Regions from separate parts of the Paenibacillus sp. FSL E2-0178 genome, predicted to be linked through region 2. Evidence: riboswitches for the same ligand, from Rfam matches in the RefSeq annotation. Region 2 holds a riboswitch; each other region holds the start of a gene.
The links. Region 2 has a riboswitch for cyclic di-GMP ahead of MHI42_RS17180 (transglutaminase-like domain-containing protein). Riboswitches for the same ligand answer to the same signal wherever they lie in the genome.

Region 1 (7,444 bases), 480 kb from region 2:
AAGTTCTTGAAGAAAGCGGCATGCTGCACAAACATATCGGCATATCCGATATGCCCGCGCATAATCCGGTCAAACACCGCCGCAGTCCGCTCGGATGCGCCGTATTGATAGGCATCCACATGAGTATCCGAGGTGCCGAATTCGGTGGTGAGCATTTTTTTGCTGAGGCCGTCAACCGCTCCCCCGAAGGTCTTCAGATTCTCTGTAAAGCTGCCTCCGTTGCTGAAAATGTAGGATTCCCCATAGGAATGCCCATTGGTCAAATCCGTAACTTCCTCCAGTTCATTCCTCTGCTCCGGGTCACGTTCCCAGCCGTCCGGATCGCCGCACTGCTTAAGCGTCCCCTTCTGATTGCCGCAGGAATCTTCGCTGTAACCCGGCCAGTATGCCCAGCCCGGGGCCACCGTCTGCAGATGTGGTGCGATCGTCTTGCCTTTCTTATTCAGCCAGTCGGCTATCGCCAGATTGACTGCTTTGGAACGGTTGAACAGTCCGGGCTCATTATCCACCTCATAATACTGGAAATACTGGCCGTACTGCTTGAAATAATCGGTCAGCTTCTTCTCCGCATCATCCGGCAGTGAACCGTCTTCCTTGAGCTTGATATCACCCGTATACAGATAGAGGGCAACTGCCTGCATATTATAATCCTTCAGGACCTCATAGTACTCTCCCATATTCTCACAGGATCTGCCCACATCGCTGGCACAGCTGGTCCGCATAATGTTGCCGCTGTAGGCTAAACCCAGCCATTTCATAATATAAGGCAAATGCGTAACGGCACCTTTGTCGAAATAGAACTGTTTGTTGTTGACCATGGTTCCGGTCAGCGTATAGCTCCCGTGAATCGGCTCCTTAACCGGAGTCTTCAGTGCTTCCAGACTAAGGTTATCCCATGTCCACCAGTTATACTTATCCTCCGCAGCCGAGGAATAGATCCCGCGCGCTGCCCGCAGCGTCAGCTCGTTGGTTCCGCTGATGAGCTGTTCTTTGGGAATGTACAGCTCATAGGTTTTGCGGAAATCATATTTACTGTCCGTACCGTCTACACCGGCAATCTGAATAATCCCTGACAGCTGCCGGTTGGAGAATACGCTCATCTGCGGTACAGATTTGTAGGCTTCAAGGATGCTGACACGAAATAAGACCCCGTTAACCGGGATCTTATCCAGCTTGTAGGTAATCCGCAGTTCAGGATTGGTAGCGCCGTGCAGCCCGGACGGGATACTCTGAAGCTCCGCCGTCTTCGCTGCGGCTGAAGCAACGCTGAATACCCCCTTGGCCCCGTTTGATCCGGCTGCTGCAAACTCTGCGGCTGAACCGTCATGCTGGCCAAGCTTCCATAGCACAGTCCCCTCCGGAACTGCAGGACCCGCATCCTTGGCCGCAGATAATTCCGACATGTCAACTTCCACCTCGCCGCTATTTGTCCCATCCTCTCCGAAGACAGAAACGGACAACAGAAACAAGATGATCAAAGCTGCAAATTTTAGTAGTTGATGAATGGGTTTATTTCTCTTTGTTTTGAGTCTAGTCCTCATTCCCTTGTCCTCACTTTCTTCCAGGGTGGCTGTAATGTACCGGTTTCCGTAGAGCCTCATTCGTCATGACCAGCTTCATTCCTCAAGGAAGAGACAGCGCGTTCTGGGGAATCACCGCCTGCTTCTGGCGCGGGCTTTGCCACATCAGACGGACGCTTGCGTCACCGTGATTCTCATAATACTCCACTTTAATATCGTAGGCAGTTGCGGCTGTAAGAGTTATACTTCCCTCCCGGCTGACACCGCTTTGCTTCTTCCAGCTGTCAATGATCAGCTTGCCGCCGATCCACACACGGATGCCATCATCGGAAGAGGCTGTAAAAGTATACTTTTCACTGTAGACTGGCTTGATCTTACCGGTCCAGCGTACGGAAAAAGAGTCCTTGCCGATTCCCGGCGCCGGTGAATCCCCATGCCAGTTGAAGTCAATCCTGCTGTCATTCCGGGTAAGCAGCGGTTTGCCGGACAGCTCCGCATTGCCGAAATATTGCCCCTTGAGACCGTTGCGCGATACCGCAGTAAGTGTGTTGATCTGAGCATTCAGTGCCAGCTTGTAATCATCCCGTGATACGGTGTACTTATTGCTCATAAAGCTTTGAATTTTCTGGAGATTATTATTCTCGAGCAGCATTTTCCCCCATGTCATCGTATATACCCATTTACTCTGGGTTTGAGACAATATGACAGGGTCTGGAAGCTCTCCGCTCTCCCCGATACCGATGGGTTTGCCGTCAGCCAGCTTCAGAAGGTTCTCGTAATAGGATTGCTTAAAGTCATTGTTATAAATATCGGCTGCCAGTACATCCACCTTGGAGGCACCCGGATAATAATTGCTGTAAGGCTCTGCCCACTCGTTCGGTGCATTCGGGTTCCATACCCAGAGCAGATTATTCAGCTTATGCGTGTTCACCATACGGTCATACACAATGTCCCACAGCTTGGCGAAGTTATCCTTCTGTCCCCACCAGAACCAGTTGCCGTTCATTTCATGATAAGGCCGCCATAAGACCGGCACCCCTGCATCCCGCAGCTCACCCAAATATCCGGCAACCTCATCCAGCTCTGCAATCAGGGCTTTGTACTGGGGTGTTCCGGGAGTAACGTAGGCGTCGAATTTGGCCTGGCTCAGGTTCATTTTCACATTAGTCCATTCGGGAGAGGTTCCCGGCAGATTCTGATGGAAGGTCATCGCCACAATGCCTCCGCCTTTGTACCACTTAATAGCACTGTCTACGACAGCTTGGCGTTGCCCGGCAATGGTCTCTTCGGACTGGTTGTTAATGGCTCCCAATTCGTAGCCGTGCAGAACGGCATACTGCCCGCTTGCGTTTTTAAGCTTATTATTGAATTCATCAGGACTCTCCAGATAATCATGCTGGCCGGAGATCATACCTTTGCCGCTGAGATCGGACAGATAGCTTAACAGTGCGGTGGCTTCCTTGGAAGCGGAGGGATTAACGGGTTTGATTGGAGCGGCAGGAGTATTGACGGTACGTGCTACCGGAAGACTGCGCGCCTCCCCCCATGGCAGAAGAGAAAGGATAAGGATAATTGGAATAATTGTTGTATATAGCCTGTACTTACGGTAAGTGTTCAATATAATCTCCTTTCCCCGGGCCTCACTGCCGCCTTAGGCGTGCAGGCATGCAGTTCTCTGTTAATAGGCTGCATTGAATTACCCGGATGGTCTATAGCTTAGTAGCCCTGCTGATAAGCAGGGCCATTAAGATTGGACTTTATAGGATTTAGAATTGTAACGTCTTAACCAGTATCAGCGCCAATAATGAATGCAGCTGCGGGGGTATGATCTTAGGAAGCGGAAGGGAGAAACAGTGCGCTCGCAGGAACCGTTGCCTTAACCTGGCTCGGACTCTCCCACATCAGGCGTGCTCTGGCATCTCCTTGATTCTCATAGTACTCCACTTGTATATCATATAGCTGACCGGCTGTCAGGCTTATGCTTCCTGTGCGTTCGGTCCCGCTCTGCTTCATCCAGCTGTCGATCACAAGCTCACCATTGATCCGTACGCGGATGCCGTCATCTGAAGTGGTATAAATCTGATAAGTCTCAGTGTATAGCGGCTTGAGCTTACCGCTCCAGCGTACAGAGAAGAAATCTATGCCGATTGCGGCATCCGGCGTGCCTTGACGCCAGTTGAAGTCAAGCACTGCATCGGTACGTACCACTGCCGGAGCACCAGACAACGTCATATTATTGAAATATTCCGCAATCAGCCCGTTCGCCGCAGGAGCCTCGGCCGTAAGATTCTCCGGTAATGGAGCTTCTGCTGGCGTTGGTGCCGCTGTTGGCGTTGGTGCCGCTGTCGGCGTTGGTGCTGCTGTCGGCGTTGGTGCCGCTGTCGGCGTTGGTGCCGCTGTCGGCGTTGGTGCCGCTGTCGGCACCGGTGTTGGTGTTGATACTGGTAACGGCGTTGCTGTTGGTACTGGTGTTGCAGTCACAGCCGGAGCATCCAAAGCTGCTTTGCTGGCTGAAGAATCAGACGTGTTCACAAATAACGCGCTTGTAGGGACAGTTGCCTTCGCCTGGCTTGGACTCTGCCACATCAGACGGATATTGGCATCGCCGGCATTCTCGTAATACTCTACTTTGATATCATACAGCCGGCCTGCTTGCAGGTTTATGCTTCCTGTACGCTCGGTACCGCTCTGTTTGGTCCAGCTGTCGATTACAGCTGTGCCGTCAATATAGACGCGGATACCATCATCGGATGTAGTGATAATCTGATAGGTTTCACTGAAAGACGGTTTGATCTGACCCGTCCAGCGGATGGAGAAGCTATCCACTCCGAGCTTGGCATCCGGCGCTGCCTGGCGCCAGTTAAAGTTCAGCAGCGCATCATTCCGGACCAGGACCGGAGTACCCGAAAGCGTCATGTTCTTGAAGTATTCTCCCTGAAGACCATTCTGAACGACGGGGGTCGTCACAGAATCATTGGAAGCAGGGGGCGGCGTCAGTACCGGTAACGGCATTGCAGTCGGTACTGGCGCTGGTGTTGCTGTAGGTACCGGCGTTGGTGTTGCAGTCGGTACCGGCGTTGGTGTTGCTGTCGGTACCGGCGTTGGTGTTGCTGTGGGTACCGGCGTTGGCGTTGCTGTTGGTACCGGCGTTGGCGTTGCTGTTGGTACCGGCGTTGGCGTTGCTGTAGGTACCGGCGTTGGCGTTGCTGTAGGTACCGGCGTTGACGTTGCTGTTGGTTTCGGTGTCGCCGTAGCAAATGTGCCTGCTTTATAATCGTCCCGGGTCACAGTATAGCTGTCGCTCATGAAGTTTTTGATGGTAGCATCGGTGTTGGTTTCATACAGCATTTTTCCCCAGCTCATCATATATACCCAATTTTTCTGGGAGAGCTGCAGCTTTGCCGTGCTTGGCATTTGTCCATTCTCGCCAATGGCAATCGGTTTGCCATTCGCAAGAGCGAGCAGGCTGTCATGGTATTTATTCATATAATCGTTCTCATATATATCTGCCGCGAGTACATCCACCTTGTCAGCCCCCGGATAGGTCAGCGCATAAGGATCAGACCAGGCATTGGGTGCATTGGGGTTCCATACCCACAGCAGGTTGTTTAATTTATGAACGTTCACGAAACGGTCATACATAATATTCCAAAGCGCAGCAAAATTATTTTTCTTCCCCCACCAGAACCAGTCACCGTTCATTTCGTGGTAAGGTCTCCAGAGTACGGGAACACCAGCATCCCGCAGGCTTTTAAGTGAAACTGCCACTTTGTCCAGATCTGCAATCAATGCAGTGTACTGTGTTGTACCCGGAGTAATATATTTATTGAATTCCGCCTGGCTCAGCGGTTTCTGAACATTGGACCAGAGGTATGCGGTACCTGGCAGATTCTCATGAAAAGTCATGGCTACAATGCCGCCGCCCTTATACCAGTTGATCGCGCTGTTCACAACATTTCTGCGCTGCGCCGCTGCTGTACTTTCCGATTGCCCGCTGATTACGCCCAGTTCATAGCCGTGAAGAGCAGCATATTGTCCGCTGGTTCCCTTCAGCTTGTTGCTGAATTCGTCCGGACTTTCCAGATAGTCATGTTGGCCGGTAATAATGCCTTTTCCAGTGATAGAATACAGATCATCCAGCAATCTGACTGCTTCGGTTGAAGCCTCCGGATTAACGGGCGCTTTGGAACTAGAGGCAGCTTCTGCAGATGAAGGCATTCCGCCAAGTCCCAGAGGTACTGCAGTCAATAAAAGGGCCAGAGACAGCACAGTGCACAGCAAACGAGACTTACGGTAAGTTATCAAAATCCATCTTCCTTTCGGTAGCCAGGCTGCCACTCTTGCGAAGGCCCTATAGCTTTGCGTCCCTATCTTTCGATTAGGTTTGCCTTTGTCGTATTGGAAGGATTAATCCCTCTTACCGTAAATATCGTCCCTATTTAGTTTTAATTAAGAGCAAAAATGAATTTTTCTTAATAATTGGTTCTTAATACCTGTTTTGGATTTGTAACAATTGGTTATATAGATAAATTAGACCTACGAAATGAATTGCTGCAAGGCGATATCTTCCCAATCCAAGGTGATTCGGATGTTATCTTCCTCCACCAGCTCAGAGCCGGTCTGCACTTCGATAAATTCCATATCTGTCAATGCCAGGATCGCATGCTTGGTGCCTTCCGGAATCCGTACGACATCCCCCGCCTTCACATTATGCATTTTCTCATTGAGCACAATGCTGGCTTCACCGCTGACAATGGTCCAGATTTCACTGCGTTTGTGATGCAGCTGATAGCTGATATTTTTACCTTCAGAAATAAAGATCCGCTTCGTCAGCACCTCATTGCCTTCCGCATATTTCACATAATCAATTACCTTGTAGTGACCCCAGCGGCGTTCTTCGTACATCGGTCTTTGTTCAAAAGATTTCAGCACTTCCTTAATGCGCGGGCTCTCCGCCTTGTGCGTAACCAGAATTCCGTCCGGGCTGGCGGCGATAATCAGATCCTTCGCCCCGATCACGGTGATCGGAATGTCCAGCTCGTTGATCAGGCAGGTGCCTTCGGAATCAGCAGTGACGAAGCCTTTGCCGACATGATTGCTGGTCATTTCTTCGGTCAGCGTATTCCAGGTGCCCAGGTCCTTCCAGAATCCGGCGTAAGGCTGAACTACGATATTCTCTTCTTTTTCCACCACTTCATAATCAAAACTGATGGAAGCCAGCAGTTTATACTGCTTCTGCAGTTCCTCATAGTTCAGCGGCAGTCCTTTGCGCTGCAGAATATCCAGCAGATAACCTAGACGGAAAGCGAACACGCCGCAGTTCCAGAGGGCGTTCCGGCTGATCAGCTCCTCGGCCTGCTTCCGGTCCGGCTTCTCCTGGAAGTGGCTGACCTGCAAATAACCGCTCGCTCCAGCTTCGGCGCTGGTAGGAATGATATAGCCGTATTTCTCGGAGGCATGCTCCGGAACTACGCCCATCAGCGCCAGATTGGCACCGCTCTCCAGCATCGTGCTCTCCAGCTGCAGTACAGTCTCGAAGAAGGACGACTCCACATAAGGATCGACGGGCAGGATGGCTACCGTCTCGCTTGGTGAAACACCGGCGACCGAATACAGGTAGGCTGCTGTCAATGCAATGGCAGGGAAGGTATCGCGCCGCTCCGGCTCAACGATAATCGGCACCCCGCTGCCCAGCTGGCTCTGAATCATCTCTACCTGGCTGCGGCCGGTGGCCAGGTAGGACGATTCCGCCATCCCTGTCTCCTGCAGCTGTCTCCATACCCGCTGTACCATGGATTCCGGTTCACCTGCCGGGCTTTCCAGTACTTTCAGAAATTGCTTCGAACGTGAATCATTGGACAAAGGCCAGAGCCGTTTACCAGAACCGCCTGATAGAAGTACTAGTTTCATAAGTGAACCCTCCT
Region 2 (7,444 bases):
AAGAAAGTCACCGCTAAGATCTTTTACCGTCTGCTCAGCAGTATGACCAGTGTTGAAATCCCTACCGATACCGGTGACTTCCGGCTGATCGACCGTAAAGTCTGTGATGTGCTGCGCGGTCTGAAGGAGAAGAACCGGTACGTACGGGGTCTGGTGAGCTGGGTAGGCTTCCGGCAGACCATGGTAGAATATGTGCGGGAGGAGCGCTTTGCCGGGGAAACGAAATATCCGCTCAAAAAAATGATCCGGTTTGCGCTCGACGGCATCACCTCCTTTTCCCACAAACCGCTCAAAATCGCATCCTATATCGGATTCTTTCTGTCCTTTTCCAGCTTCATCTATCTGTTCCTGGTATTGTTCCAAAAGGTCTTTACCTCCTGGACTGTACCCGGATGGGCATCTATAGTCGGCGTGAATCTGCTCTTCAACGGGATTGTGCTGATGCTGCTGGGGGTAATTGGTGAGTATATCGGACGGATCTATGATGAGTCGAAGGACAGACCGCTCTATATTGTACGTGAGACCAAAGGCTATCCGGATGCGGAAATAGAAGACACGCGGAAGGAAAGCGATTATGCCAGATAAGAGATGGAGTGCGGGGTTCATCCAGTTCCTGAAATTCAATGCGGTAGGCCTGCTGAATACACTGATTGACTTTGCTGTATTCACACTGCTGCATTCCCTTGGGATGATCAACACCCCTGCGCAGATTATTTCCTATAGCGCCGGTACGGCCAACAGCTTCTTCTGGAATAAAAAGGTGACCTTCCGCGACCGGGACAGAGGCAATAAAGAGGGCTTCGACCGTATGCAGCTGGTCAGGTTTATCGTGCTGAACCTGGTGGTGCTGGGTATATCGGTGCTGCTGATTCATATATTGACCGATTCCCTTGGTATTCAAGTGCTGATCGCCAAAGTGCTGGTCACATTTGTTACGGTGATCATTAATTTCTTCGGAAGCCGGAAATGGGTATTCTGAAAATTAAGAAGCATTGCTTCTTAATTTTTTCCGGGAGGGTAACATCTATTCTATATTACGGAGGCGATTGTCATGCGGAAATTATCCTATTTGATTATACTTGCCGGGGTACTGATTATGCTCTATCCCAAAGGAAGCGAATGGTACAATGACCGTCAGCAGCAAAAGCTGCTGGAAGAGGCTGAACAGGCCTACAGTGAAATCGTTCCGTCTGCCTCAGCTCCGGCCAGTGCTGATCTAAGTAAGCCTTACGCGGAAGTAACCCAGCTGCTGGCGGATGAGTCGGCTGCGGAAGAGCCAGAACCCTCTGCTGCGCCTGAGATTGAAGTCGGAGGCAAGGTGATGGCAATCATCGAAATCGACAAAATAGATCTGAAGCTGCCTGTGCTCGAAGGCGCCACCAAGGCGAATATGAAGCATGCTGCTGCGCATATGAAGGAGACGGCTCCGCTTGGCTCTGCTGGCAATGCTGCAATTGCAGCGCATAGATCAAGAACTACGGGAAGGCTGTTCAACAGATTGAATGAAGTCGGAGTCGGGGACACTATTTCCGTTACAACCGGCAAGCAGGCGTACAATTATGTAGTTTATGATGTGACTATTGTGGAACCAACCGATGTATCCGTATTGAAAGGGAATAAGGATGACAAGATTCTAACACTCATTACTTGTGATCCGCTGGTGAATCCAACGCATAGACTTATCATTCACGCAAAGTTATCGTGATGTTTGTAGAATAATGACGGAAAAACTTAAAATACTTAAAATTTTTATTTGTTTTCGCGGAAATCTAGTGATTTAGGTCTTGATAATAGAAATAGATATGGTAAGATATAACTATACAAAGCTAATACACGATAAACGGCAAACCTATCGAAAGGTAGGGACGCAAAGCTAGAGGGCCTTCCCGTAAGGATGGCAGCCAGCTACCGAATGAAGAGGCTTTTTTTGTTTGTTCTTATTGTGAATCTAGCATTTTATGGTAGAAGCAAGGACAGATAAAGCTTATACGATAACGGCAAACCTATCGAAAGGTAGGGACGCAAAGCTAAAGGGCCTTCCCGTAAGGATGGCAGCCAGCTACCGAAAGGGGTTTTATCCAATGAAGAAGTTCTATTTAATGTTGGTTACACTATTCGTAGTGGTTACGTCGGTGCAGACAGGTACAGCTCAAGCTGCTAATGCAGATGCAAGCTGGTTGAACATAGGTCAACTTGATCAGGGTGTTATCGGAGTTTCTTATAATGTTCCTAAGGATAAGAAGATTAAGCTGATGATCACCAAAGATAATAACAGCTACACCTACAACTTATACACTTCCAAACCAACTGAAACATTCCCGCTTCAACAAGGTAACGGTTCATACAAGGTTTCCGTACTTGAGAACACTACCGGCAACAAATACAAAGTAATCTCTTCCGAGACGGTAGATCTTAGCCTGAGCAACGCCAACGCCGTATATCTGAGCTCCGTACAGAATGTTAAATGGAGTTCTTCCGATAAAGCAGTTCTGAAAGCAACACAGCTTACACAAGGTTTGACATCAGATGAAGACAAAGTGAAGGCTATCTATAATTATATCGTAACCAATGTGAAATATGATTATTCCCTGGCTTCCAGTGTAACTACAGATTACATCCCTAACAACGACAGTACCCTGGCTACCAAGAAGGGGATCTGCTACGATTACGCTTCCTTGTTCGCTACTATGCTTCGCAGTGAAGGCATTCCTACCAAACTGGTTATGGGTAACACAAGTTATGTGACGTCTTACCACGCTTGGAATGAAGTGTTCCTTAATGGCAAATGGGTAACTATTGATACTACAGTTGATGCTGGACTTGCCAAGAACAGCAAAACAGCAGATCTGGTTAAAGTGGCAAGTAAATATACTGCAGCTAAGTTCTACTAAGAGCACAGATGCATTCATAGTTTCATTGAGGATAACCCGCGTATTAATTAAGCGGGTTATTTTTATTTTGGAAAAGGTTGCTTTTTGGTAGAGAGATAGGGTATTATAAATAAGCGTTGTTGGAGCGGCAAACTTAATAAGAAATGACTTAAATAAGTGATTTTAAAATAAAGCTTGCATTACTCGAATGAACGTGATATATTATAAGAGTTGCTGGTGACGCGGTAAGCGCCGCTGACAACGAGCTTGATCTTTGAAAACTGAACAACGAGTGAGTATCGGAAATCACGAAAGTGACTTCCAAAATAGAGAATGTAAATTCTCGTCAGATGTTTCAAAATGAGCAATCGCTCTTTCTAAAACCAATTTGGAGAGTTTGATCCTGGCTCAGGACGAACGCTGGCGGCATGCCTAATACATGCAAGTCGAGCGGAGTAAGAATGGAAGCTTGCTTCCATTCTTACTTAGCGGCGGACGGGTGAGTAACACGTAGGCAACCTGCCCTCAAGACTGGGATAACTACCGGAAACGGTAGCTAATACCGGATAATTTCTTTCCTCTCCTGAAGAGAGAATGAAAGGCGGAGCAATCTGCCACTTGGGGATGGGCCTGCGGCGCATTAGCTAGTTGGTGGGGTAACGGCTCACCAAGGCGACGATGCGTAGCCGACCTGAGAGGGTGAACGGCCACACTGGGACTGAGACACGGCCCAGACTCCTACGGGAGGCAGCAGTAGGGAATCTTCCGCAATGGGCGAAAGCCTGACGGAGCAATGCCGCGTGAGTGATGAAGGTTTTCGGATCGTAAAGCTCTGTTGCCAGGGAAGAACGTCCGGTAGAGTAACTGCTACCGGAGTGACGGTACCTGAGAAGAAAGCCCCGGCTAACTACGTGCCAGCAGCCGCGGTAATACGTAGGGGGCAAGCGTTGTCCGGAATTATTGGGCGTAAAGCGCGCGCAGGCGGTCATTTAAGTCTGGTGTTTAAACCTTGGGCTCAACCTGGGGTCGCACTGGAAACTGGGTGACTTGAGTACAGAAGAGGAAAGTGGAATTCCACGTGTAGCGGTGAAATGCGTAGATATGTGGAGGAACACCAGTGGCGAAGGCGACTTTCTGGGCTGTAACTGACGCTGAGGCGCGAAAGCGTGGGGAGCAAACAGGATTAGATACCCTGGTAGTCCACGCCGTAAACGATGAGTGCTAGGTGTTAGGGGTTTCGATACCCTTGGTGCCGAAGTTAACACAGTAAGCACTCCGCCTGGGGAGTACGGTCGCAAGACTGAAACTCAAAGGAATTGACGGGGACCCGCACAAGCAGTGGAGTATGTGGTTTAATTCGAAGCAACGCGAAGAACCTTACCAGGTCTTGACATCCCGATGAAAGCATTAGAGATAGTGCCCCTCTTCGGAGCATCGGAGACAGGTGGTGCATGGTTGTCGTCAGCTCGTGTCGTGAGATGTTGGGTTAAGTCCCGCAACGAGCGCAACCCTTGACTTTAGTTGCCAGCAGGTTAAGCTGGGCACTCTAGAGTGACTGCCGGTGACAAACCGGAGGAAGGTGGGGATGACGTCAAATCATCATGCCCCTTATGACCTGGGCTACACACGTACTACAATGGCCGGTACAACGGGAAGCGAAACCGCGAGGTGGAGCCAATCCCAGCAAAGCCGGTCTCAGTTCGGATTGCAGGCTGCAACTCGCCTGCATGAAGTCGGAATTGCTAGTAATCGCGGATCAGCATGCCGCGGTGAATACGTTCCCGGGTCTTGTACACACCGCCCGTCACACCACGAGAGTTTACAACACCCGAAGTCGGTGGGGTAACCCGCAAGGGAGCCAGCCGCCGAAGGTGGGGTAGATGATTGGGGTGAAGTCGTAACAAGGTAGCCGTATCGGAAGGTGCGGCTGGATCACCTCCTTTCTATGGAGAATCGTTTCCTGCAACGGAAACATTCAAATCGGAAGTATTACTTCCAAAACTCAGGTTTAGGCCTGTTACTCACTCGTTGGTCAGTTTTGAGAGTTTAAGCTCTCATCTTTACCTTGATCCTTGAAAACTGAATACCGAAACGAATTTGCGTTTTAGAACATCTTTTAGCTGAAACTTGTGAAAGCAAGTTGAAATAGTTATTAGTGCAGAACGAAGGTTTTCGATTGTGCAGCGACCTTTGGCTTTGAATGTGTTGGTGAATGGAGCAATCCATGAGCGGCATTCAAAACAAGAGGAGCAAGCAAGCGAAACACCGGAGTGACGGTTAAGCTAATAAGAGCACACGGAGGATGCCTAGGCGCCAGGAGCCGACGAAGGACGTGGCGAACAACGAAACTGCCTCGGGGAGCTGTAAGCAAGCTTTGATCCGGGGGTGTCCGAATGGGGAAACCCAGCTGTGGTAATTCGCAGTTACTCATTTCTGAATACATAGGAAATGCAGAGGCAGACCAGGGGAACTGAAACATCTAAGTACCCTGAGGAAGAGAAAACAATAGTGATTCCGTCAGTAGCGGCGAGCGAACGCGGAACAGCCTAAACCAAGGGGCTTGCCCCTTGGGGTTGTGGGACGTCTCACATGGAGTTACAAAGGAATATGGTAGGCGAAGAGGTCTGGAAAGGCCCGCGATAGAGGTAAAAGCCCTGTAGCCTAAACTGTGTTCTCTCCGAGACGGATCCCGAGTAGTGCGGGGCACGTGAAACCCCGTATGAATCCAGCAGGACCATCTGCTAAGGCTAAATACTACCTGGCGACCGATAGTGAAACAGTACCGTGAGGGAAAGGTGAAAAGCACCCCGGAAGGGGAGTGAAATAGAACCTGAAACCGTGTGCTTACAAAAAGTCAGAGCCCGATCTATGGGTGATGGCGTGCCTTTTGTAGAATGAACCGGCGAGTTACGTTTAACATGCAAGGTTAAGGTGAGAAGCCGGAGCCGCAGCGAAAGCGAGTCTGAATAGGGCGATTTAGTATGTGGACGTAGACCCGAAACCGTGTGATCTACCCCTGTCCAGGGTGAAGGTGCGGTAACACGCACTGGAGGCCCGAACCCACGCATGTTGAAAAATGCGGGGATGAGGTGGGGGTAGCGGAGAAATTCCAATCGAACTCGGAGATAGCTGGTTCTCCCCGAAATAGCTTTAGGGCTAGCCTCGGTGAATGGAGTGGTGGAGGTAGAGCACTGATTGGGTGCGGGGCCCGCAAGGGTTACCAAGCTCAGTCAAACTCCGAATGCCATTAACTTCTTGCCGGGAGTCAGACAGTGAGTGCTAAGATCCATTGTCAAAAGGGAAACAGCCCAGACCATCAGCTAAGGTCCCCAAGTGTGTGTTAAGTGGGAAAGGATGTGGAGTTGCACAGACAACCAGGATGTTGGCTTAGAAGCAGCCACCATTGAAAGAGTGCGTAATAGCTCACTGGTCGAGTGACTCTGCGCCGAAAATGTAACGGGGCTAAACACACCACCGAAGCTATGGCTAGATGCTTTGCATCTGGGGTAGGGGAGCGTTGTATGTAGGTTGAAGGTGTACCGTAAGGAGCGCTGGACAGCATACAAGTGAGAATGCCGGTATGAGTAACGAAAAGATCAGTGAGAATCTGATCCGCCGAAAGCCCAAGGTTTCCTGAGGAAGGCTCGTCCGCTCAGGGTAAGTCGGGACCTAAGGCGAGGCCGAAAGGCGTAGTCGAAGGACAACAGTTTGAAATTACTGTACCACCGTAATCCGCTATGAGCGATGGGGTGACGCAGGAGGGTAGTGACGCGGACTGATGGATGTGTCCGTCTAAGCAGTGAGGCTGATGTGTAGGCAAATCCGCACATCGATAAGGCTGGGCTGTGATGGGGAGCGAAAATTGTAGTAGCGAAGGTCATGATCTCACACTGCCAAGAAAAGCCTCTAGCCAGGAGAAGGTGCCCGTACCGCAAACCGACACAGGTAGGCGAGAAGAGAATTCTAAGGCGCGCGGAAGAACTCTCGTTAAGGAACTCGGCAAAATGACCTCGTAACTTCGGGAGAAGAGGTGCCTCGGTAGGGTGAATAGCCCGAGGGGGCCGCAGTGAAAAGGCCCAAGCGACTGTTTAGCAAAAACACAGGTCTGTGCGAAGCCGCAAGGCGAAGTATACGGGCTGACGCCTGCCCGGTGCTGGAAGGTTAAGGGGAGTGGTTAGGAGCAATCCGAAGCTGTGAACCGAAGCCCCAGTAAACGGCGGCCGTAACTATAACGGTCCTAAGGTAGCGAAATTCCTTGTCAGGTAAATTCTGACCCGCACGAATGGCGTAACGACTTGGGCGCTGTCTCAACGAGAGATCCGGTGAAATTTTAATACCTGTGAAGATGCAGGTTACCCGCGACAAGACGGAAAGACCCCATGGAGCTTTACTGCAGCTTGATATTGAATTTGGGTACGATCTGTACAGGATAGGTGGGAGCCGTTGAGGCAGGAGCGCAAGCTTCTGCGGAGGCGCCGTTGGGATACCACCCTGATCGTATCTAGGTTCTAACCTAGTGCCCTTACCGGGTACGGGGACCGTGTCAGGCGGGCAGTTTGACTGGGGCGGTCGCC
Region 3 (7,444 bases), 3.7 Mb from region 2:
CCTCCCTGACAGGTATGAACCCCAAAGAGATTGGTGCGCTGCTGCTGCCCGCAGACCCGGCAATTCTGCAGGCGCTGGGGATTCAGGAGGAGTTCTCTTCCGCTGTCCGTAAGCTGCAGGCCGCTGGTGCAAGACAGCCCGCTACCGCCTTCAGCCTTCTTAATGAGCGTATTCATATTGATGGTGCGGGCTGGCATCCGTCGGGCGAAACCTATCCCAGTCTCACTGCATTACAGGAGGCTATATGGGAGGACCGTAAAGTGAAAATCAGTTACATGCGCGGGGAGGAGAGATCAGAGCGGCTGATTTCACCCTTTGGACTCGTAGCCAAACGTGGTGTCTGGTACACCGTGGCCGAAACAGGCGGTGAAATGCGGACCTACCGGGTATCCAGAATAAGTAGTGCTGAAGTCACGGATGAATATTTTAGCAGACCTCAGGATTTCAATCTGGCACATTACTGGGAAGCTTCTACCATGGCATTCAAATCTGCATTGCCCCGCTATCCTGCCCAGCTGCTCGTGAAGGACACTATAATGAAGGATCTTAAACAAGAACGTTATGTTTCCGTACTATACCAGGAGCATTCACCTTCACCCGGCTGGCACTCCGTCGAAGCCGAATTCAATACGCCGGAGTCTGCCTGCCGGATCATTTTATCCCTAAGCCCGGGCATTAGAGTTACCGCTCCGGCAGAGCTTGCAGACAATGTTGCGGCCACTCTGCGGGAAGCGGCTGCATTATATGAAGACAATGTGTAAACATACTCTTTTGGAGCAGCCCGGAAAGAAGTTTTATGTCAGTTCTTACAATAGACCGATTACGCATTAACCCCCTATAATATTACAATACACAATATTTAATTCTAGGGGGAACTATAGTCTATGGACTGGATGAACAAGCTGCCGTTAAAACAAAGAATCGTTGCCGGATGTTACCTGGTTGCCGCTTTATTCGCTGTCCCTGTGTTAATTACGCTCATTGCAATGGGAAAGGTGATTATCGGTATTATTCTGATTGCGGTATTGGCCGCACTGACCTACCCGCTTGCGCGCTTCATTGAGAGAACGCTTACATCTTCATTTGAGGATATCTCCAATGTGACGCATACTATCGCCAAAGGCGACTTCACCAGCCGTGCAGACGAGAACGGATCAATGGGCGACATCAGCCGCTCCTTCAACACTATGATCGATAAATTGAAGAAGATCCTGACCGACGTTTCACAGCTTACCCGCCAGGTTATGGATGCCAGCCGGGGGATTGAGGACAAGAACCAGAACCTGAAGATCGTAATGGCACAGGTAGCCTCCTCCTCCAACGAACTTGCCTTGGGTGCGAATGAAATCTCGGTGGATATTGCTGACATGACGGAATCGATCAAAGATATCGAAACCAAAGTCTCCAATTATACGAACTCTACCAAGGAAATGAACAAACGCTCCACCCATACACTGGAGCTGGTTGAAAAGGGACGCCAGTCCGTAGACACTCAAGCCGAAGGCATGCGGAAGAATATCCAGGCTACACAAAAAGTAGCAGATACGATCGAAGCGCTCTCACAGAATGCCCGCGGCATTACCATGATCACCAAGACCATCACGGAAATTGCCGAACAAACCAATCTTTTGTCGCTTAACGCCTCCATTGAAGCTGCACGCGCAGGTGAGCACGGACGCGGTTTCGCAGTTGTAGCGCAGGAGGTCCGCAAGCTTGCCGAAGAATCAACCGCCTCCACCAAGGAAGTATTCGGGCTGGTACGCAGCATCGAAGCCGATATCAAGCAGGCTATCGATAACATCGCTATTAATGAAGAGGTTGTTCAGGTGCAGAACGAGATGATAACGGAGACCGCACATATTTTCGCGCAGATCGTACATAGTGTGCAATACATAACCGAGCAGATCTCCTCCTTCTCCGCTGAGAGTGATCTGATGCTGGAGAGTGCGCTCAAGATCTCCGGGGCAATCGAGAATATCTCGGCCATTACCCAGGAGACGGCAGCAGGTACCGAGGAGGTGTCCGCGGCAATGAACGAACAAATTCATGCCCTGCAGTCCGTAGCGGAAGAGACCGAGAAAATGACACAATCTGTCTTCCAGCTGCAAAAAACAATCCATATTTTCAAATTCTAGCAGCAGCCCAAAGAGACCCTTTCCGCAGAGCAGTCTGCGGGAACGGTCTCTTTTTGGCATGAAAAAAGCAGATTGTAATGTAATATTCACAAAGTGTTAAAATAGTGCATAACCCTAAAATAACGCCTTTGCACTTCTTTACTGCTAATTCTTTATTACTAATAAACTAACATTATTTTAAATTTTAATCACCTATTTCTTAAGACCTATTTAAGGGTTCTTCCAGCCTATAATTCTAATACATCTGCATAGTTTTATGAGGTTCCCATGATGTTATGAGGCTTATGGCTTATGCAGATTAAATTCCGCTCTTTTTCTGCATTTGCATTATAAGACTTTGGTCTTCCAGACGCATCCATTTTCAAAAGTTTGAATATCTAATATTTCATCTCCTATTACATCTGAATATTCGCCAAATTTCGCGTTTTGCTGCAAAAGGCTTATTGACAAAAGGCGAGCGAGGAATATATTGTAAAGGAAAATTATCCTTCGCTGTATTGATAACAACATATGAGGCAAAATTCACCGAAAGGGAATGACGCAAAGCCATGGATCTACAGTCTCACTTATCCGGTGAGATCATGACAGCCAGGTTGCTGAAAAACTATGAACGTCCGGGAATCCGCGTTCAGTAATGGTGATTCGTGCAACAGGCCTGTGCTCCTATTTCGAGTACAGGTTTTCTATTGCTAGCATACAATCAAAAAACAACTTGTGGGGTGGATGTTCTGAAGACAGTTGCAGATTATATGGCGGAAGCATTACGCGATCTTGGGGTAACACATTCTTTTGGTATTATTGGCAAGTCCATTTGTCCTATAGCTCTCAAACTTGTTGACTATGGCATTGAGTTTATTCCCGGCCGGCATGAGTCCAGCTCTGGCTTCGCAGCAGGCGGCTATGCACTGAAAACAGGCAGTCTCGGGGTTGCCTTCGGCACTTCCGGTCCCGGCGGAACGAATCTGTTAACCGCAGCAGCACACGCCAAAGCCAACAATCTCCCGGTGCTCTTCATTACCGGTCATCAGTCCATTAAAGAGCTGGGGATTCCCCAGTGTCAGGATTCCACATCCTACCTTGCCGATTTGGCAGACATGTTCAGACCGGCCACTCTTTTCAGCAAGCTGGTTGAACGCGGCGACCATTTCAGTACGATTTTCAATCATGCCCTGTCTATCGCCCTTGGTGACAAGAAAGGACCTGTTCATTTATGTATTCCGTTTGATGTTCAGACCGAGCGCCTTGAAGAATGCCGGATTGTCCTTCCGCAGCGGGAAAGGCTCGTCAGCTACGCCAACTACGAACGGGTCATTTCAGCGATCAATGCTTCCAGCAGACCTCTGATCATTGCCGGTAAAGGAGTCAACCGCTCCGGTGCGCACAAGGAACTGGTTCAATTGGCCGAGACCTTCAACATACCTGTAGTAACCTCCCCCGGCGGTAAAGGAGCCATTGCTGCGGATCACCCGCTCTATCACGGTCCTGTGGGCGTTGGCGGATGTACGCATGGGGATGAGATGTTGAACAACAGTGATCTGTTTATCGTGCTTGGTTCGCGTCTGAGCGATATGACCATATGCAATCTTAAGAAGGAGAATCATCCGGATCAGCTGATCCAGTTTGATGTTGATCCAACCTTTGTCGGTAAAATACTGACTTCCGATACCATTTCCGTCGGCGGCGATTTGCGTGACAACCTGGAGCTGTATCTCGGCAAGATTGATCCGTCCACCATAACCAGACGTGAAATAGAAATCTCCAATCACTATACTGAAGAGCTGCCTGTGCTGTCCAAGCTCTCGCTGGCTTCGGTAATGAGCACGATGAGCGATTTGATTCCATACAACAGCAGCGTGTTTGTTGATGACGGCAGCCACGGCTTCAATGCGGTCAAATGGTTCAACGTGAAGAAACCGGGGAGCTTTATATTTGATGCCTATTTCGCCTGCATGGGGAATTCAATCGGCATGGCCATCGGTGCCAAGGCTGCTGCGCCGGAAGAGACGGTCTTCTGCATTACCGGTGACGGCTGTTTCATGATGCTCGGAACTGAAATTAACACAGCAGTTTGCAAGAATATCCCGGTTATTTTCATCGTTGTGAACAATATGCAGCTGGATATGGCGCTTAAGGGTATGGAAAAAACAACCGGACGTATTGATGGAACCATCTTTGAAGTCCCCATGGATGCAGTGAAGTTTGCTGAGTCCCTGGGAGCCACCGGCTTCCGCGCAGAGACGCAAGAGGAGTTTGCCTCTGCAATCAGCCAAGCAGTTGAACTTAACCGCGTAGCTGTTATTGAGCTGTTGACTGACCGTGACGAAATGCCTCCTACGGCCCACCGTACACTGGATCTCAACTAGGCTGTATGTTACAGATTTCCTAACTTACTATCAGGAGGCAAACAAGTGAATATGAACGTAGACAGCGGACTGGACCATTTCACCAATCTTTCCGGGGACTATGGGGCCAAAGCCCTAGCTCCTATTAAAGAGCATTTTCCCGAATTAGCCGAGTATATCATGGGCAATGCATACGGTGATATTTTTCAACGGACCACCATCGGTTCAGACTGGAAAGAAATTGCCGTCATCTCTTCTTTGATCACCATGGGACAATTTGAGCAGCTGGGTGTTCACTATGTAATGGCGCTCCGCGTGGGGATGACCGTTGATCAAATCAAAGGTATCCTGCTTCATTTGACACCTTGTATCGGCGCACCCAGAGTGATCTCGGCGTTCAATGTTCTGCTGGAGACGCTGGAAGAAATTCGATAATTAATAACACAATATTACATCATTCGACTTTTGTATTGCGTATTCAAGAAAGTTCTGGTTATAATGAAGGCAAAATATCCCAAAACCAAGTTCACTTTGTCGAATATCGTCGCAGGAACGTAGTTTTTTGGGATATCAACATGATGAATCATCAGGTCACTCTGAATAGTCATGCAATTAAAATTACGGGAGAGATGAACATGGGACAATTTATTTTGAAGACAGACAATGCGAAGAAAGTAATTAACATCGAGCTGGAAGGAACCTTCTCGAACGAGGACGGTCTTAAATCGATACAAGCCTATCAGCAGACCATCAATCCGATCAACCCATCCGAATATGCACTGGATATCGATTGCCGCAAGCTGAATGTAACCGCTCCTGATGTTGTGCCGTTGCTCGAAGGCTGCTTCATCATGTTCAAGGCAGACGGCTTCCAAAAAGTGAGCCTTACCCTTGAGAATAACCCTATTCTCAAAATGCAGCTGGCACGTCTGGGCCGCAAAGCAGGACTCGAAAACCTGGAAATCACGTCCACGGTACAAGCTTAGGTTAACTTATTTTTAAACCATTATTAGCGGTTTGAAACGCAGGATTCGCTCACGAAACTAAGTGTATGCTTACGGGCTACCCAAACTTTTAGGAGGTTTACTATGGCAGGGATTCGCATTAAGGACATTGTTATCTATCATCCAAGCAAAAGCATCGGCAATGACTTCTTCATTCAGCACTTCGATGAGAAGGGAATTGATATCCGTGGCCTGCTGGCTGCTCTTGGCCGTGAAAACCGCTACAGTATCGACAGCAAGGATGAGAACTCCCTGACGATGGCTTTTGAAGCCGCAAGCAATGTACTGGACAAGACCGGCCTGACCGGCGCAGACATTGACCTGATCGCTTATGCAAGCCAGACTCCTGAATATATTTTCCCAACGAACTCATTGATGATTCACCGCCTGATTAATGGTGCATCGCATACGATCTGTATCGACAGTAATGCCAACTGCGCAGGAATGACCGCTTCGGTTGAACAGGTCAGCCGTCAAATGATGGCGAACCCAAGAATCCGCCGTGCACTTGTCATTGGTTCTGACTACGTTGCCCCGCATGCGGACAAGAATGACCCGGTATATTACGCCAACTTCGGTGATGCAGCTGCCGCGCTCATTCTGGAGCGTGACGAGAATTCGGTAGGCTTCATTGATTCGATCTATCAGACCGATACCTGCGTCTACGGCAACTCGCTGTTCCCGGCGGAAGGTTTAGCCAATCTCGGACGTACGGGTGTGGCTGCCGGAGAATTCAATGTGAAGTTCATCCCGTTCGATGATTCCATCTGTGTGGATGCTGCTTCAGAATCAATTAACACCCTGCTCAGCAATAACGGAATCGCACCTGAATCCATCAAGGCCGCCTGCTTCTCGCAGTTGTCACTTCCGAATATCAAGGCCGTTGCCGGCAAAACCGGAATTGACGCTGATGCAGCCGTCTACATCGGGGATGAATTCGGCTACACCTCCACCAGCAGCCCGTTTATCGCCCTGCACAAAGCAGTGACTACCGGACAGCTGGAACGCGGAGACAAGGTCCTGTTCTGGACAGTAGGCGCCGGCTGGCAGAATGTCGCTTTTGTAATGGAGTATTAATCTTAGCCGTTGAACTTATAGTTTCTTGTTGATATCCAAACAGCCCGCAGCAGAATTCCTGCCAGCGGGCTGTTTCTTTATGTACACGTCAGGGCCCGACTCTCCCCAGGCAGAACCTGCAGCGTTCATCCTGCCTGAGGTGAATCTATCCGATTCATCCGGTAAGCGCAGTCTGCCATATCAGCAGCTGTTCTTGTTACCTCTGTCCTTCATGCTTCTCCCAGCCCATAGTCCGGGACACCGCGTCCTGCCAGGCATTGTAACGGCGTTCACGCTCTTCCGTCTCCATCTGCGGTGAGAATACCTTCTCGGCCTTATTGAAGCTCTCCAGCTGCTCCCGGGTCCATATGCCGGAGGTGAGTCCTGCCAGCAGCGCAGCGCCGAGCGCTGTGGTCTCCGCATACGTAGTACGGGTTACGTCGCTCCCAAGAATGTCCGCCTGGAACTGCATCAGCAGATTATTGCGCACGGCGCCTCCATCCACTCTCAGGCCGCTGAGCGGCATGCCTGCGTCTTTTTCCATCGCCCCGATGACATCGCGGGATTGAAAGGCCAGCGACTCCAGCGTTGCGCGGACCAGATGTGCGGCGGTCGTTCCCCGGGTCAGTCCAAACACGGCGCCCCTGGCATACATATCCCAGTAGGGTGCACCAAGGCCGGTAAAGGCCGGCACGACCACAACCCCCTCACTGTCCTCCACCTCACTCGCCTTCTCTTCCGAGTCCGCCGGAGCTACAATCAGCCCAAGGCCCTCCTGCAGCCATTGTACCGCTGCTCCAGCCACAAACACACTGCCCTCAAGGGCATAATAGAGTTCGTCTCCCATACCCCAGGCTACCGTGGTCAACAGGCCATGACTCGAAGTCACTGCCTCAGTGCCTGTGTT
Region 4 (7,444 bases), 180 kb from region 2:
CTAATTTTAATATTGCAAATTTTAATATAAACATGAGGGCCCATGATCTTAAAGACGCACCTCTTTCTCCTTAGCACATTTTCTTTTACGAGGAAACATAATAACAAATGTAAATCCCATATAAAAAAGGCTGCTTTCAGGAGAACGTCTTCTCCCAAAGCAGCCTTTTCCCGATTTAGCGGTCATATCGCCAGCCTTTCGGAAAGGATCTTACGGATTGCATTTATTTACGTTTATCTGTTCTGGATCTTCTGCCGAGGAATATTCCCAATCCTGCAAGGGCTAGACCGACTAAGTAATAAGGAGCCGGACTGGACTCACCAGTCTTAGGGAGCGCGGCATCTGCAGGTACATTGCCTAACGGAATCTCTTCATCAATGATTGTCACAATCGGTGTTGGACTTGGTGTTGCGCTTGGGCTTGGCGTTAGGGTTGGACTTGGTGTCACCACTAACGGCCGAGGTGTTACTGTTGCCACAGGGCCCAAAGGCAGCGGATCATCAATGATTATGGTATCTGGATTTACAATATAGCCGATTATTGGAGTCGGCGTTGGCACTACATTAATAAAGACGGGCGGTGCAGACGATGGCACTGGTGCCGGTGGTAAAGTCGGCGCTGGTGTTGGTGTTGGCTCTGGTGTTGGTATTGGCGTTGGTGTCGGTGTCGGTGTTGGTGTTGGTGTTGGTGTTGGTGTCGGTGTCGGTGTTGGTGTCGGTGTTGGTGTCGGTGTTGGCTCTGTTGTTGGTGTTGGTGTTGGTGTTGGTGACGGTGTTGGTGTTGGTGTCGGTGTCGGTGTTGGCTCTGTTGTTGGTGTTGGTGTTGGTGTTGGTGTTGGTGTTGGTGTTGGATCTGCCGTTGGCGTTGGTGTTGGCTCTACCGTTGGTGTTGGTGTTGGATCTGCTGTTGGTGTTGGCGTCGGTGTTGGTGTCGGTGCTGCTGTCGGTGTTGGTGTCGGTTCTGCCGTTGGCGTTGGTGTCGGTGCTGCTGTTGGTGTCGGTGTTGGTTCTGTTGTTGGTGTTGATGTCGGTGTTGGTGTCGGTGTTGATGTTGGTGTCGGTGTTGGCTCTGTTGTTGGTGTTGGTGTTGGTTCAGCCGTTGGTGTTGGTACTGGTGTTGCCGTTGGTGTCGGTGTCGGTGTTGGCTCTACTGTTGGTGTTGGTGTTGGATCTGCTGTTGGTGTTGGTGTCGGTGCTGCCGTTGGCGTTGGTGTCGGTGCTACTGTCGGTGTTGATGTTGGATCTGCTGTTGGTGTTGGTGTTGGTGCTGCAGTTGGCGTTGGTGTTGGATCTACCGTTGGTGTTGGTGTCGGTGCTGCCGTCGGTGTTGGTGTTGGTGCTGCCGTCGGCGTTGGTGTTGGTGCTGCCGTCGGCGTTGGTGTCGGTGCTGCCGTTGGCGTTGGTGTCGGTGCTGCCGTTGGGGTCGGTGTTGGTGCTACTGTTGGCGTTGGTGTTGGTGCCGCCGTCGGCGTTGGTGTTGGTGCCGCTGTTGGCGTTGGTGTTGGTGCCGCTGTTGGCGTTGGTGTTGGCGCAGCTGTTGGCGTTGGTGTCGGTGCTGCCGTTGGTGTCGGTGTTGGTGCCGCCGTTGGCGTTGGTGTCGGTGCTGCCGTTGGCGTTGGTGTTGGTGCCGCCGTCGGCGTTGGTGTCGGTGCTGCCGTTGGCGTTGGTGTTGGCGCCGCTGTTGGCGTTGGTGTCGGTGCAGCCGTTGGCGTTGGTGTCGGTGCCGCTGTTGGCGTTGGTGTCGGTGCAGCCGTCGGCGTTGGTGTTGGTGCCGCTGTTGGCGTTGGTGTCGGTGCTGCCGTTGGCGTTGGTGTTGGTGCCGCTGTTGGCGTTGGTGTCGGTGCAGCCGTTGGCGTTGGTGTTGGTGCTGCCGTTGGCGTTGGCGTTGGTGTCGGTGCCGCTGTTGGCGTTGGTGTCGGTGCAGCCGTCGGCGTTGGTGTTGGTGCCGCCGTTGGCGTTGGTGTCGGTGCAGCCGTCGGCGTTGGTGTTGGTGCCGCCGTTGGCGTTGGTGTCGGCGCTGCCGTTGGTGTCGGTGTTGGTGCAGCTGTTGGCGTTGGTGTCGGCGCTGCCGTTGGTGTCGGTGTTGGTGCAGCTGTTGGCGTTGGTGTCGGTGCTGCCGTTGGTGTCGGTGTTGGTGCAGCTGTTGGCGTTGGTGTCGGTACCGCTGTTGGCGTTGGTGTCGGTGCAGCTGTTTGCGTTGGTGTCGGTGCTGCCGTTGGCGTTGGTGTCGGTGCCGCCGTTGGCGTTGGTGTCGGTTTCACTGTCGGCGTTGGTTTCACCGTCGGCGTTGGTTTCACTGTTGGTGTCGGTTTCACTGTTGGTGTCGGTTTCACTGTCGGCGTTGGTTTCACTGTCGGCGTTGGTTTCACTGTTGGTGTCGGTTTCACTGTCGGTGTTGGCTTCACTGTCGGTGTTGGCTTCACTGTCGGTGTCGGCTTCACTGTCGGTGTTGGCGTCGGAGTGCACTTAGGTGTCGGCGTTGGCTTCACTGTCGGCGTCGGCTTTACCGTTGGTGTCGGCGTCGGCGTCGGCTTCACTGTCGGTGTCGGCTTTACCGTTGGTGTTGGTGTCGGCTTCACTGTCGGTGTTGGCGTCGGAGTGCACTTAGGTGTTGGCGTTGGTTTTACCGTCGGTGTCGGTTTCACCGTTGCTGTCGGTGTTGGTGTTGCGGTTGGTTTTACCGTCGGTGTCGGTTTTACCGTTGCTGTCGGTGTTGGTGTCAGTGTTGGAGTTGGTTTCACCGTCGCCGTCGGCGTTGGCGTTGCAGTCGGTTTCACTGTTGGTGTCGGGCTTGGTGTTGCGGTTGGTGTTGGCGATGGGCTGGGTGTTGGTGTTGCGGTCGGCGTCGGACTTGGCGGCGGTCCATCTCCCTCGTATGTTCCAAGGTGCATTTCTACTCCGCCGCTAAAAGACTTGGCAATTAGCGTTCCGTAAAGCTCTGCACCGGAATAATTGACATCCGCCTTAGGCGCCAGTATCGTTCCCAAGAAGGTCGTATACGCAATATTCACCTTGGTCGCTTCGTAGAAATTGAACAACACTTGACTTGCTCTACCGTTATTCATTGCGAAACTTGGTACATTGACCGTAGCTCCACTTATGTTAATAATTAACGTGGCATTCTGGGCAATGTTGAATTGAATATTGTTTGTATTCGCCAGCGTTGCCGCATCCAGATGAACTACGTTGAAAAGATCCGGCGCACTTATTGTAAGTGTTCCATAATTATTACCAACTTCTTTCGTAGCGGACAATGCCCCGTATGCTGCAGAACGCGAGATCAGATACTGCTTCTCAGCCGGGAAATCAATCGGGCTTCCCTGCTTCTTCGCGCCTATAATGTTCACACTAGGCTCATTGGCTTCAATGGTGTCCCCATACACAACGTTTCCGTAGATTTCTCCGCTGCCCGAATGTTTAAACTTCTTGCCGGCAACGAGTACGTCGGTGGCTGAAGAATTCCTGTAGGCCCTGGCTACCCCGTAACCTCCAGAGAGAGTAATATTCCCCCCCGCTGCAAGACGGCCTTCAATTTGATCATTGCCTTGCGTGAAATCGTCAAAGATAAAAGCATTAAAATTCCCGGCAATCCCCAAGACCGGCGTTGGATTGTAAGGCACACCAGATGTTGCCCTCACCTCCGTCCCCCAAGTAAAGGCGCTACTTACGGTCAGTACGCCCGCCAGAATAAAGGCGGCCGCTTTTCGCATTTTTCTTCTCAATAATCTACACCTCCTATTCAACTATTCTATGAAATCGCCGCAAAACTATAACAAAAAAAAGGCCGCCACGAAGGGTTAGCTTCACGGCGGCCGGACGACCATAGCCCGGACTTAAGGGGCATCAGATTCCTGACTTTGCGTCCCGCTCTTTCGAAACGGTTTGCGTTTGTACATGATTGATATGAAATTGGAAAAGCTTATGTAATACCCAACTGAAATCTGTGATATTTGTTACTTTAGAACTAACTTCAGTTTAGATGCCTAATGGCATATTGTCAATATATTTCCAATTCATTTCACAGCTATTTTTTTGATAAAAAAATATTGATAAACCCTTTATATATAAGGGTTTATACAAGATGAGAATATAACTTTCTGACGAAAAAAGTCGATAATCCCGCTAATTCGCCGCAGTATTTTTTCCTTTTCACATAGCTATTTCTTACAATTTTAAATATTAAAATTTAGTATTTTAGTCCTATTCCTTCCCCCTTCCCCCAACTCATCTCCGCTTAAGCAAAGCTCACCATGGTAAACGTGAAGAAACGGGCGCTATCCCCTTTAAGGATACCGCCCGTTTTCCGTTCATACCGGAGAGCTCTTTTATAGTAAGGGCTCTATGATATTCATATATTTTCACAAAAACTGGCGCCTAAGCAAACCCTGGCAGCAGTCTTTAATCGACAGTTCTAGGGAGTTTGCGTAGAGGGCTGAAAATCTGCACACGCAGGAATCCATTTTTAGAGCAGCTGAATCCAGCCAATCATTGACACCCAGAGCGGAACGCTAAGGAATAACCCGAATAATAAACCGCGGCGGAGATTTCCTTCATGACTCATTGCCATTCTCCTTTTAAACTGATTTATTTTTAATCTTTATTATTTCAATTTTAATATAAAATAATTTTTCCTATTTTATTGTGAATTATGTCACATTAATAGCCCTCTTTTTTAAATACTATTGATTTTTTTTGAACTTCGGGTTAAATTACGAATATACGTTCTCATCAAAGGGGGTGAGATTGATGCACAGAGCTGAGAGCCAGGACAATATGCTGGTGAAATCGTATATCTTGCTGCCGCTCATTTTATCCGCCTTTGAACGCGATGCTTCCATCCTATCCGCAGAGCTGCGCACACCCGCTCCTTACCTGGAGGTTGTCCGGACAGCGGCGGGCGCAGCCATAGCCGACCTGCGGAATGTCCGCACCGAGATGAGAGCCCGTGGTCTGAAGGTCTATGCACAGCAGCAGCTGGAAGTTGGCATTGAAGCCAAATTTGTCTGCAGGGGTTACCATGAACGGATGCTGCTGCTGGATGATGTCATTACCGCCCAGTCTACTATCCGCATGCGCAGATATCTGGGTCTTGGCACTCCGGATTCAACCGCCTTGAGATGAACAGCATTCTGGCGATGTTAATTCTCAGCGTTTCTCCCCTCATAAAAAAGAGGCCCGCCATGATCGGCAAGACCTCAGGGTACCATATTACACCGGGGGATGTTTGGTAACCCCAATATACATCCCTTACCTGAAAATAAGCTGATACCCAGATAAAGATTACATTAAAATCGTCCAATACCCAAGCGTGCCGCAGATAACCACAGCCGCTACGGGATACAGGATCTTCCGGCTTACCTGATCCTTAAACACAATAAACAAACAAAGCATACAAAGCCATGCGATAAGAAGGCTGCCCATCTCTTATGCATACGCTCCTTCCCGGCAATTCTGCCCTGGCTCCCGCAACATACCGCCGCAGAGTCCGCTTTCCTTATATATAAGAAGATTACCCGCTGAATATCCCTATCATACCCGCTGACAGCTGATCTGCATGAAATTTTTATTTATTTGGCCACAAACGGATTCACCACTCCTGCTCAAGAACGGGATATTCCCAGAAACCTAAGCGCCCTTTGGCAGGTATAGGATGAGCCAGCGCAACTACCCCTTCCAGCTTCCAGGCATACCGGCCTTCTGCATAATCACCGAACACATATTCATTCCCGCCCGGCCAGCTCTGCTGCGCCTGCTGAGGCGTAACCCCACAGCAACCGGCCAGCCGGCTGGTCGCAAGGATTACTCCGGAGGGCAGATTATCCGCGGTGTAGCCGTGCCGGGCAAGCACTGATTGATACGGCTCCGTCTTGCATATGGCCTTATCTACCTGCATACCGGCATGGATGGCTAAATCCCCCCGGTAAGACGTCGGCCAGGAACGGGTCTCGATCTGTTTTTCACCCAGCGCAATTAAGGTGGCCCAAGGCTGGCGAATCGTCAGACACTTCATACAAGGCTTGCCTCCATTCCAGAAAACACATAATGTCCAGTTTACACGCAGCTTCCCAGTTGTTCAAAAACTGTATGAGCAGCTTCATCGACCGGTATGTAGGCCTCAATTCTTGGATATAGATGATGGCCCGCGGAAATATGAATTTGCTTGTACCGGATAGGAACCAACTTATCTGAGGCACCCATTCTGGCTAAGATCATTTTGTGCTGACCATATTCGTTACCTGTGTTGTCAGGCCGCTTATTCCAGTACTTATTGAAATCACTGTATTGCCGGAGTCTTTCGAGGCTATGCGTATACCATGGCTCCTGTCTGGAGCCGGTGTGTAATTTTTGGTAAGCATGTATACCCTCCACTGCATGAGATTCCCATAATTCAAAGGATGCGGCATTGAAGGTTGAGCGGGAACGCACAGGATAATCAGCATTGAAATGAAGATCGGCCATATTCAAGCCCTTATAGAAAGCAGGGGAAGCAGGCAGCTCAAATAACCGGCTAAACCGTTCATTCACCGCCTTGATATTTAACATGTGGTTCACAATCATTGCCGGCAGCGGCAGGCTGCTCAGGATCTGCCTCACTTCTTCCAGCGCCTGCTCCATAGCTGCGCCTTCAAGCGCCGGATAGACCGGGAGATAACCGGCAGCCAGCAGCAGAGCATTCCGTTCAACGGCTGTACACTCCAGATATTCAGCAATACAGATAATCATCCGGCGATCCGGCATGCGGTGTGAGCGTCCCATTAATAGGTTTTTATACGTAGGGCAAGCCATATCGTTAAGCTCCTGCTGAGTAAACCGTTTCAACAACGGATGGGGTTGATTAGCATAATCCAGTTGACGTGTTACGCGAAGGTTCTCAATTTCAGCTATCAGGCCCTTCAATGTTTCTTCCTGAACGTTCCGGTCCTTACGTATAGTCATCAGGCTCACCGCCTTTATCCATAATGAGGTGTAGTTCTACTCTTGGTACAAGCCAATTCCTACAGTATACTCCACTATGAAAACAGGGCGCAATTTCCATTACGCATCTAATTATATTTATGGAGGAGATTCTATGAATCGTGCAATTGTTACAGACTCACCGGCTGAGGGATATTTGACCGTCAAGGAAGTCGCCGCACCGAAGGCCCAGCCCGGGGAGGCAATCGTTAGAGTGCATGCCTTCTCCCTTAACCGGGGTGAAGTTGTTGATGCAAGGAAGGAGGCTGAGGGATTCCGGCCGGGCTGGGATTTTGCCGGAACTGTTGTCCAGCAAGCCCGGAACGGCACCGGGCCCAGAGAAGGAAGCCGTGTCACCGGACTTCTTCCGATGGGGGCATGGGCAGAGCGGGTAGCAGCCCCCGCTTCGTTCTTGGCAGAGATACCGGATAACGTAACCTTCGCCCAAGCCGCCATTTTGCCTGTAGCAGGCCTGTCCGCACTTTACACCC

Region 1: linked by a shared signal. The riboswitch ahead of MHI42_RS15255 (PA14 domain-containing protein) and the one ahead of MHI42_RS17180 (transglutaminase-like domain-containing protein) in region 2 are both predicted to bind cyclic di-GMP.
Region 3: linked by a shared signal. The riboswitch ahead of MHI42_RS33060 (thiamine pyrophosphate-binding protein) and the one ahead of MHI42_RS17180 (transglutaminase-like domain-containing protein) in region 2 are both predicted to bind cyclic di-GMP.
Region 4: linked by a shared signal. The riboswitch ahead of MHI42_RS17970 (collagen-binding domain-containing protein) and the one ahead of MHI42_RS17180 (transglutaminase-like domain-containing protein) in region 2 are both predicted to bind cyclic di-GMP.

Annotation. Positions count from the first base shown of each region.
Region 1 covers NZ_CP151953.1:3,483,023-3,490,466, forward strand. Annotated here, with positions in the region: gene MHI42_RS15245 (discoidin domain-containing protein) at 1-1,403, opposite strand, end outside; gene MHI42_RS15250 (glycosyl hydrolase) at 1,624-3,138, opposite strand; gene MHI42_RS15255 (PA14 domain-containing protein) at 3,351-5,738, opposite strand; cyclic di-GMP riboswitch class I at 5,839-5,919, opposite strand; gene MHI42_RS15260 (sugar phosphate nucleotidyltransferase) at 6,057-7,430, opposite strand.
Region 2 covers NZ_CP151953.1:3,959,260-3,966,703, reverse strand. Annotated here, with positions in the region: gene MHI42_RS17195 (glycosyltransferase family 2 protein) at 1-585, shown strand, start outside; gene MHI42_RS17190 (GtrA family protein) at 575-979, shown strand; gene MHI42_RS17185 (class D sortase) at 1,052-1,705, shown strand; cyclic di-GMP riboswitch class I at 1,833-1,913, shown strand; cyclic di-GMP riboswitch class I at 1,987-2,067, shown strand; gene MHI42_RS17180 (transglutaminase-like domain-containing protein) at 2,082-2,891, shown strand; rRNA gene MHI42_RS17175 (16S ribosomal RNA) at 3,256-4,813, shown strand; rRNA gene MHI42_RS17170 (23S ribosomal RNA) at 5,146-7,444, shown strand, end outside.
Region 3 covers NZ_CP151953.1:7,688,800-7,696,243, reverse strand. Annotated here, with positions in the region: gene MHI42_RS33070 (YafY family protein) at 1-761, shown strand, start outside; gene MHI42_RS33065 (HAMP domain-containing methyl-accepting chemotaxis protein) at 885-2,135, shown strand; cyclic di-GMP riboswitch class I at 2,640-2,736, shown strand; gene MHI42_RS33060 (thiamine pyrophosphate-binding protein) at 2,855-4,498, shown strand; gene MHI42_RS33055 (carboxymuconolactone decarboxylase family protein) at 4,550-4,912, shown strand; gene MHI42_RS33050 (hypothetical protein) at 5,113-5,463, shown strand; gene MHI42_RS33045 (3-oxoacyl-[acyl-carrier-protein] synthase III C-terminal domain-containing protein) at 5,566-6,558, shown strand; gene glpK (glycerol kinase GlpK) at 6,755-7,444, opposite strand, start outside.
Region 4 covers NZ_CP151953.1:4,138,238-4,145,681, forward strand. Annotated here, with positions in the region: gene MHI42_RS17970 (collagen-binding domain-containing protein) at 224-3,721, opposite strand; cyclic di-GMP riboswitch class I at 3,804-3,896, opposite strand; gene MHI42_RS17975 (hypothetical protein) at 4,746-5,120, shown strand; gene MHI42_RS17980 (ASCH domain-containing protein) at 5,587-6,009, opposite strand; gene MHI42_RS17985 (hypothetical protein) at 6,051-6,935, opposite strand; gene MHI42_RS17990 (zinc-binding dehydrogenase) at 7,069-7,444, shown strand, end outside.